2 regions of the Paenibacillus aurantiacus genome follow, and region 2 is predicted to be linked to the other one. Evidence: riboswitches for the same ligand, from Rfam matches in the RefSeq annotation. Region 2 holds a riboswitch; the other holds the start of a gene.

Region 1 (4,208 bases), on a different contig from region 2:
TCATGCTTGCGTTCAGCGTGCTGTCGTTGTTCATTGTCAGCAGACTTGTCAGCTGGCGGGTGAATCGCTAACGCGGAATCGAGCGGAGCCGACAGGCCAAGGATGAAGATCTGCGGATCAATTGGCAGACGCCAAAAAGCAAGCCCTGAACGCTTCGCGCGTTCAGGGCTTGCTTAAGCTTGGAGCTGCTGCTGGCGATTAATACTTGAAGCGGATGTCGATCTTCTCCGCGGCCTGGTTCCAATCGACTTGCGCGCCGAGCTGCTCGCTGATGAAGCGAAGCGGCAGGTACGACGTTCCGCTGACGCTGAAGGGCGGCGTCTGGAGCGTGACCGTCTCGCCGTTCAGCTGCGTGACGCCTGTTCGGTAGTTGATCGTAATCTGCAGCGGCTTGTCCGAGTCGGAACCTGTCAGCGTGACAAGTTTGGCCGCGTCATTCCACGCAAGCTTGGCGCCGAGCTTCTCGAAGACAGAGCGCAGCGGGACGAAGGCCTGGCTGGCGCGGGTGACGACGCCGTTGGTCAGCGCGACCGATTCTCCGTTCAGGATGACGGCGATCGGCTTCTGCACGGGAACGGGCAGCTCGTGGCTGAACTCGTAATCGCCATAGCCAAGCTCCGCGTTCTTGTTGAATCCCCAGCCCCAGAGCGAACCGTCCTTCAAGCGGAAGATGAGATGCCGGCTTGCTTCCACCTCTTCCACGCCCGTCGCGAGCAGGTTGAACTTGGCGTTCGGCGCGAGTTTGAAACCTTCCAGCGAAAATTCGTACAGTTTTCCATCATCGGTTAACGCGACGAGACTGTGATCGACCACATAGGCTTCCCTTGCGTGCGGGACGGTACTAAACATTATCGGCGGCTGCTCGTAATAGGCGGCGGCGTCGGAATAGCCGATTACCGCCTTGCCCCAGAACCACAGCCGTCCGTCCTGGTCGATGGCGGCGTTACCGTTGATCTTCGCGATATTCGACAGCCCCTGAACTTGCTTAGCCTTCGCGTCGACGCGCCCTAGTTCGGCCACCTCTTCCGGCAGCTTCCATACGGTTCCGTCTCGCTTAAGTCCGGCGTTCCGCTCGATGTCCAGCATTTCGCTCCAGCCCGGAACCGGCGAGAAGCGTGCAAGCTCCGGCGTGCTCCTGACGACCGAGCCGTCCTTCTTCAGGAACAAGAGCGCGCTTTGCCTGCGGCTATCGGGAGTCACTTCCTCGTATGCGGCGATTCTCGCCACATTCGCGATGCCTTCGAGCTTCCTCGTCTTCGACGGCACGAGCTCGTTCCGGCTCACGGGAACGGCGAAGACCGTGCCGCTGGTATCGACGAGCAGCGCCTCGTCGCCCCAATAACGCAGTACCGCGTTCAGGCCGACGGCGCCCGGAATCTGTTCGATCGATACTTGGCCTGTGACGTTGTCCCGCTGCCAATGCCAGACGGTGTCGTCCTGTTTCACAACCAACTGTTCGGGGTAAGCGGCCTTCACGTCCGTGAGACCGTGAATTTGGGTCGGCACGGCTAGCTTGCCGCTCCACGCCCAGTATGAGCCGTCCTTCTTGATCAGCGATGTCGGCGAGAAGTCTACAATGCTCCCCTGAATCGTGGCCGCGGACGCCGGGAATGCAAGCTGCAGCGATAGCGTCGTGGCGGCGATCAAGGCGGCGAATGCTTTCCTCACGATTAGATTCCTCCTCATCCATGCTCTATTAATCGATGTAACCTAACCAACCCTAAGACGCTTCAAGCAGCGGAAAGGTTCCAATTGCTAGATTTGCCGTGCGGCGATCAAAGACGAAACCGCGCGATGTGAGCCGTCAGCCCTTCCTGAATGAGAATCTCTTTCTGCTTCTCACCGATCAGATCGAAATGCGGATATCGGTCGCGACGATGGATATAGGCGGGATTTAGCCCGTTCTGCCTGCACCAGTCGGATAACCGCTCCAGATCCGCGCAGCCTGCCTTGGTGACCGTTCGCATACCAGGGAAACGGTCGTCCGTCCAGTAATGCGTCAAGAACGCGATCTCGCCGCGCAGGACGGCCGCCTTCCATGCATCCAGCTCTTCTCTTGTGATGCCTAGCGCCATGTCGGGCCCACCTCTCTCATCATACTTTACCATGCCGTGCCGCGAATTCCGAAATGGTCCATGATCGCCAAACCAGACTTGATCAGGCTGCGCGCTTCATCCTATAATAATTGTAATCGAACGTTATGCGTAACTGGCGGAACATGGGGAACCATGGGGGAGCGCATAAGCGGTAACAGCCGTACGCCTGGGCGAAGGTAAGGGAAGCAGCATTCCCTTGCCTTTTTTTATTGTTATCACACGATTATAGGGGATGAACGAGATGGCGGACAACGCGTTAATACTGAATGGCACGATGGTGGCGGACCGGATAAAAGAGGAACTTACCTCGCGGGTGGAAGCGTTGAAGGCGAAGGGGATCGTACCGTGTCTGGCGACGATCCTCGTCGGGGACGATCCATCCTCGGCGACTTACGTGCGCATGAAAGGGAACGCGTGCGAACGGCTCGGCATCGAATCGCGACGTATTCATCTGGGAGCCGGCACGACGACGGAGGAACTGATCGCGGTCATCGAACAATTGAACGGCGATGAAGACGTGCACGGCATCCTGCTCCAGCATCCGGTGCCTCATCATATCGACGAACGGGCAGCGTTCGAAGCGATCGCCATCGGCAAGGACGTGGACGGGGTGACGATGCTCGGCTTCGCGCAGAATGCGTTCGGCCAAGCGGACTATCCATCCTGTACGCCTGCGGCGATCATGGCCATTCTTGACCATTACGATCTGCCGATCGAAGGCAAGCACGCCGTCGTCGTCGGACGCAGCCCGATTCTCGGGAAGCCGGTGTCGCTCATGCTGCTGAACCGCAACGCGACGGTGACCGTCTGCCATTCCAAGACCGAAGGATTGGCTGAGCTCGTCCGCCAGGGCGATATCGTCGTGGCTGCCGTCGGCAAGCCGGCTTTCATCCAGGGCGATTGGATCAAAGAAGGGGCCGTCGTGCTGGATGCCGGCTACAACAAAGGCAATATCGGCGACGTCGACTACGAGGCGTGTCTGGCGAAAGCGAGCGCGGTCACGCCTGTCCCGGCTGGCGTAGGGCCTGTTACGATTGCGACGCTGCTCAAGCATACGGTGGATGCCGCGGAAAGAAGGGTGTTTCAACCGTAGTAATTCGGGGTATCCGCGAATATACTGTGCTGAAGTCGTCTATTCGTGGTAAAGGAGCTGAGCTGGATTGGAGATTGGTCAGTTCGAACAAGAAGTGTATACCGTTGAATTCGCGGACCGGCACTATAACGTCGTCTACTATCGGGAGATCGAAGCGATCGGCACGGAGGACGCCCGTCGGCAAATCCTGCTGCATCACCCCGACGCCAACATACGCGCGGTCACCCGGAAAGAATAGCTTACCGCAAGGAAGAACCGCCCGTGAGCGCACGCTCATGGGCGGTTTTTTTGATTGCATGGTGCTATGCAGCCGCGACATTGGGAAGGAAAATATTCCCTTACACCGAATGATAAACGATAGAGAGGGCTTGCCAAGCTGCACCGATCATGGGATCGCCGATTTCCACATCGGTGATGCGCCGCTGGGCGTCAAACAATTCATTTTGCCTGGAATGGCGCGAGCGTAGGCGGAGGCGCGTATTCCGACTGACTATACCAACATTTCAATTTCGAACGGGTCCGGGCAAGCTGGACGCCGTACAGGAGGTTCTATGTCTGATTCGACAACGACGCTGACAACCTATATCTATTTCGTACGCCATGGTCAAACGCAATTCTCCCGCGAGCTGGAGCGAGCTGGATCAGGAGCGGGACTGACGGAACAGGGAGCGCGGGATGCGCTGCGGGTAGCGGAGCTGCTGGCTGGCGAAGGCATCGACCTCATCGTATCGAGTCCCCAGCATCGGGCGCGGGACACGGTCGCGCCGCTGGCGGAGCGGCTCGGGCAGGAAATTGCGCTGTACGACGCGTTGAAGGAACGGGCGATCGGCAGCCTGCGCGAGGACATTCCGGACGAGGAGCTCAGGCGCGCCATTGCGCGTTCCTTCGAGGATTTGGACGCGGCGCTCCCCGAAGGAGAGACGACGCGGCAAGCGCGCGAGCGGGCGGTGCCGGTCGTGAAGCAGCTGCTGGCAGAGCATGCGGGCAGACGAATCGCACTCGGCACGCATGGCAACATC
Region 2 (4,208 bases):
TAAGATTATCGGATCTCTACCGCGCCGCCGGGAGACTTTCGGGAATCAGGGTAATGAATTCGCGGAGGGCGCTGCTAACGAACGAATCTTTGCGCGTAATGAAATGGGTCGTCATCCGGCCATAAAATTCAGGCAGCGGATAGGCGCGAAGCATGCCCTCGTCGATCTGCCTGCGGATCACGGCAAGCGGCAAGAGCGAGATGCCAAGTCCAGCCGTTACACCGCCCAGAATGGCGTCCAACGTGCCGAATTCCATCATGACCGAATGAGCGAGCCCCTTGGATTTGACCCATGCCTGCAGGATGTCGCGGTAGGAGCAGCCAGCCGTGAAGACGAGAATCGGTCTGGCGAGCGCGGCTTCCAAATCAGGAATGGCAGGGGAGGTTACGACGACGAGCTCTTCTTCGAAAGTCGGCATGGCCTGTAAATCCGGATGGTCCGTGGCGCTGCCGATGAACGCCCCGTCCAGTTCGTACCGGAGCACCTGATCGATGAGGAATTGCGTGTGCCCGGTCGCGATCGATAAGGATACGTTCGGATAACGGCTATAGTAGTCCGTTAGCAAGCCGGGCAGTCTTACCGCGGCGGCCGTCTGCGTCGAACCGATCCGCAGCGCGCCGCCTGGCGCGTCGGAAGCGGACAGCGCAAGCGCCGCTTCATCGAGAAGGCCGATAACCTTGTCGGCATATTGAAGCAGCAGCCGGCCGCTGCCGGATAGGTCCATGCCCCGGTTGTGCCGGGTAAATAGTGTCGTGCCGAGCTCGGTCTCCAACTGCCGGATGCGCGCGGTTATATTGGATTGGACATAACCGAGCGTCCGGGCGGCTTTCGTGACGGAGCCTTCGCGAGCTACCGCTTGGAAGATGCGCAAATCGCCGCTCTCCACGGGCGTTCCCTCCTTGAATCTGGTATCACCAGAAATGATGGCGGATATCGTTATCCTTCATTATACAGAAATGCAAGCCTCCGATACAATAAGACCACGACAAACAATTCGGAGGTTATGCACATGACGCGGATGAAGTATACGCTGCTTATATTGATCACAACGTTCTTGATGGGCATCGCGTTCCCGATTGGGAAGCTCGGTCTTGCCTATGCGCCGCCATTCCTGTTAATGGGCATTCGTTATACGCTGGCAGGCGGTTTGCTCGCCATTGGTATGGCCGGGAGAGCTCCTGTGCCCAAAGGTGGCGAATGGCTGAGGGTAGCAACAATTGGGCTCGTGCAGACAGGGGCCGTCATGGGCTGCGCCTATTACAGCATGCATTGGATCAGCTCGGCAGAATCCTCGATCTTGACGTTCACCAATCCGCTCTTCGTGATCATCCTGGGAACGCTGCTGCTCGGCGCGCGATATCGGCCGCGCCAATGGGTGGGCGTCCTGATCGGCTTCGGAGGCGTGGCGATCGCGTTCGGCGTTCAGCTCGGCTTCGGTCCGGGGACGGTCGCAGGTCTTGGCGGCGCGCTGATGTTCGCCTGCTCGACGCTGCTTATCAAACGGTGGGGCGGACGCTTTAACGTCTATGTGCTGGTGGCGTACCAGATGCTGCTCGGGGGTATTGGGCTGCTCATCATGAGTCTAGTCGCCGAAAAACCGACGTTCACGGTATCCGGTCGCTCGTTCGTGATCATGACCTGTCTCGTAATCTTCTGTTCGATCATTCAACTCATCCTATGGTTCAGGCTGCTGCAAGCAGGCGATCCGGCGAAGACGAGCGCATTCCTCTTCCTCGTGCCGATCTTCGGCGTGCTGGGAAGCTGGCTGCTGCTCGGCGAACCGCTCGCCTGGAACGCGGCCATCGGCGGCTTATGCACCGGAGTTGGCATCTTTCTCGTGAACTGGGAAGGAGCCCGGCCGACCGTGGAAAAATCGGTTGCCGTTTCCTGATTATGGGTGTAAACTGAAGAAAATCAAAGGCGCATGCGACTGGCGTAAACATGGAGAACCATGAGGAAGCATGCCGCTTGAAGCCGTACGCCTGGGCGAAGTATTTGATCTTGCGGTCAAATGCTTTTTTTATTGTCTAAGAAGGCGAGGGATACGTAATGAAAATGGCAATTGTATTGTTCGACGGGATGACGACGCTTGATTTCTCGGGGTTTTTCGATGCGATGACGCAGCTCAACCGGATTCCCGGCACGGGCGGCGTATCCTGGCGGTTCTGTGCGATGACCGAGTCGATCGTGGACGACCGGGGGCTTGCGATGAGGGCGAACTCCGTATCGGAGAACTTGTCTGATTACGACCTCGTATTCGTGCCGGGCGGCATGGCGACCAGGCAGCTGCGGCATGACGAAGCGTTCCTTGCTTGGCTGCGCACGGCAAGCGGCGTCCCCTGGAAGGTGTCCGTCTGCACGGGAGGGCTGCTCATGGGCGCGGCGGGCTGGCTGAGCGGCAAGCGGGCGACGACGAATAAGTCGGCGTACGATCTGCTTGCCCCTTACTGCGGGGAAGTGGCGTACGAGCGATATGTGCGGGATGGCCAAGTCTTCACGGGAGGCGGCGTGTCGGCTTCCATCGATCTGGGGCTGTTCGTCGTAGAGTCGCTGTATGGGGCAGCGGCTGCGAAGGAGGCTGGCCGTATGATGGACTACCCGTACTATCCGTACAAAGATGAGGGAGAGGCGGGCAGTCACGCGCTGCGGACGCAATTGTAGGATTACGCTTTCCAAAGGTCGAAAGTAGAATAATGGGAGGTGCGAGAATATGGCCAGCGAAACAACCGAATTCCGGCAATTCTTGACGGAAGCCAAACGCAATGCCTATGCATCCGGTACAGGCATTGCGGTGCGGACAACGGAAGACGGAACGAAAGAAATCGCCTATGAGCGCGAGGCATATCGTTACAAGGATTGCTATACAGGCGAGCTTGACTTCATCGGCGAGGAGAAAGTATGGCATCAAGGGCGGCCTGTCTGGGGGATGAATTATTACGGCTTCACCCATGAGCCGATCGAAGGTTTTCCCGGCTTTCTGCTCGATTGCTTGAAGCAGGTGCCGGTCGAGGCGCCATACCGCGGGCCTGCTACCGTAAGCTCGGATCGATTCGTATATTCATGCAGCTGGGATGGCGATGAGCAATGGTTTCGCGGCGAGGAGTCGATCCGGTACGAAGGGCGGGTTATTTTCTCGCTGGCGTTCCACGGCGGACGCATTCGGTTCGAATAGGAACTCCGGCGGGGGCAAGTGTACTCGCGGGTGCGCGACGCATAAGAGGGGGCAGCTCAATTGACAAGCGAGTCGCAAGTTACTTTTAAGGCAGGCAAAACCTATAATCGATATTTTCTGTTCATGACGTCCCTCGTTGCGCTTATACCCGTGACGACCTCCATGAGCATTGCACTCGATGGTTGGACGTGGTGGATGGTTGGCTTGCAGCTCCTTTTGATCGCAGGGTTGGGAGCATTGCTGGCGTTAGCGGTGAAGGAACAGCGGAAGCTTGCCGATGTGCGGGTCGATCGGATGGAATTGCGAATGGATGGCGCGTTGATCCGGCCCTCGGACGTGAAGCAGGTCCGGTTAAACGGCAAGTCGGCAGAGATCCACTTGAACATCGGCAATCCGGTGGAGCGCGTGTACCGGTATAAGGGCGACGAGTCGGAGCTGGAACGGGTACGTTCGGCGCTGGAGGCGTTCGGACGGGAGCAAGGCATTACGGTCGTGAAATAAGGAGCGATAGGATGAGTAAGATTCGAGATGGAATTCTCGGGCTGTGCGTGGGCGACGCGCTCGGCGTGCCGGCCGAGTTCCGGTCCCGCCACGAGATGGATGCTTCGCCGATTACGGACATGATCGGCTACCAGTCGCATAATCAGCCGCCGGGGACGTGGTCGGACGACAGCTCGCTGACGTTCGCACTCATGGAGAGCGTGGCCGATTGTGGCGAAGTCGATCTATACGACATCGCGGACAAATTCACCGGCTGGTTGTACAAATCACGCTGGACGCCGCACGGCCGCGTGTTCGACGTCGGCATCGCGACCGCTCGTGCCATCGAAAGGCTGAACGACGACATCATACGGCCCGATCTGGCGGGCGGTCGCAGCGAGAACAGCAACGGCAACGGCTCGCTCATGCGAATCCTTCCGCTTGCCTATTGGCTGAGAAGCGCGCCGCTCGAGGAGCGGATGACGGTCATCCGGCAAGTATCGTCCATCACGCACGGACATGCGGTATCCGTGATCGCGTGCGCGATTTACGTAGA

What was found. A riboswitch is a leader RNA that binds a small molecule or an ion and turns the genes downstream of it on or off. The one in region 2 is predicted to bind ZMP and ZTP.
Region 1: another riboswitch for ZMP and ZTP. It lies ahead of ACFFSY_RS30860 (bifunctional 5,10-methylenetetrahydrofolate dehydrogenase/5,10-methenyltetrahydrofolate cyclohydrolase); the one in region 2 lies ahead of ACFFSY_RS21295 (DJ-1/PfpI family protein).

What each region holds. Positions count from the first base shown of each region.
Region 1 covers NZ_JBHMDO010000047.1:574,384-578,591, reverse strand. The annotation lists gene ACFFSY_RS30875 (ABC transporter permease) at 1-71, shown strand, start outside; gene ACFFSY_RS30870 (stalk domain-containing protein) at 199-1,668, opposite strand; gene ACFFSY_RS30865 (hypothetical protein) at 1,776-2,075, opposite strand; ZMP/ZTP riboswitch at 2,195-2,275, shown strand; gene ACFFSY_RS30860 (bifunctional 5,10-methylenetetrahydrofolate dehydrogenase/5,10-methenyltetrahydrofolate cyclohydrolase) at 2,338-3,189, shown strand; gene ACFFSY_RS30855 (hypothetical protein) at 3,257-3,427, shown strand; gene ACFFSY_RS30850 (histidine phosphatase family protein) at 3,741-4,208, shown strand, end outside.
Region 2 covers NZ_JBHMDO010000033.1:549,605-553,812, reverse strand. The annotation lists gene ACFFSY_RS21310 (alpha/beta hydrolase family protein) at 1-3, shown strand, start outside; gene ACFFSY_RS21305 (LysR family transcriptional regulator) at 17-886, opposite strand; gene ACFFSY_RS21300 (DMT family transporter) at 1,010-1,891, shown strand; ZMP/ZTP riboswitch at 1,917-1,995, shown strand; gene ACFFSY_RS21295 (DJ-1/PfpI family protein) at 2,050-2,661, shown strand; gene ACFFSY_RS21290 (DUF5680 domain-containing protein) at 2,711-3,172, shown strand; gene ACFFSY_RS21285 (hypothetical protein) at 3,233-3,673, shown strand; gene ACFFSY_RS21280 (ADP-ribosylglycohydrolase family protein) at 3,685-4,208, shown strand, end outside.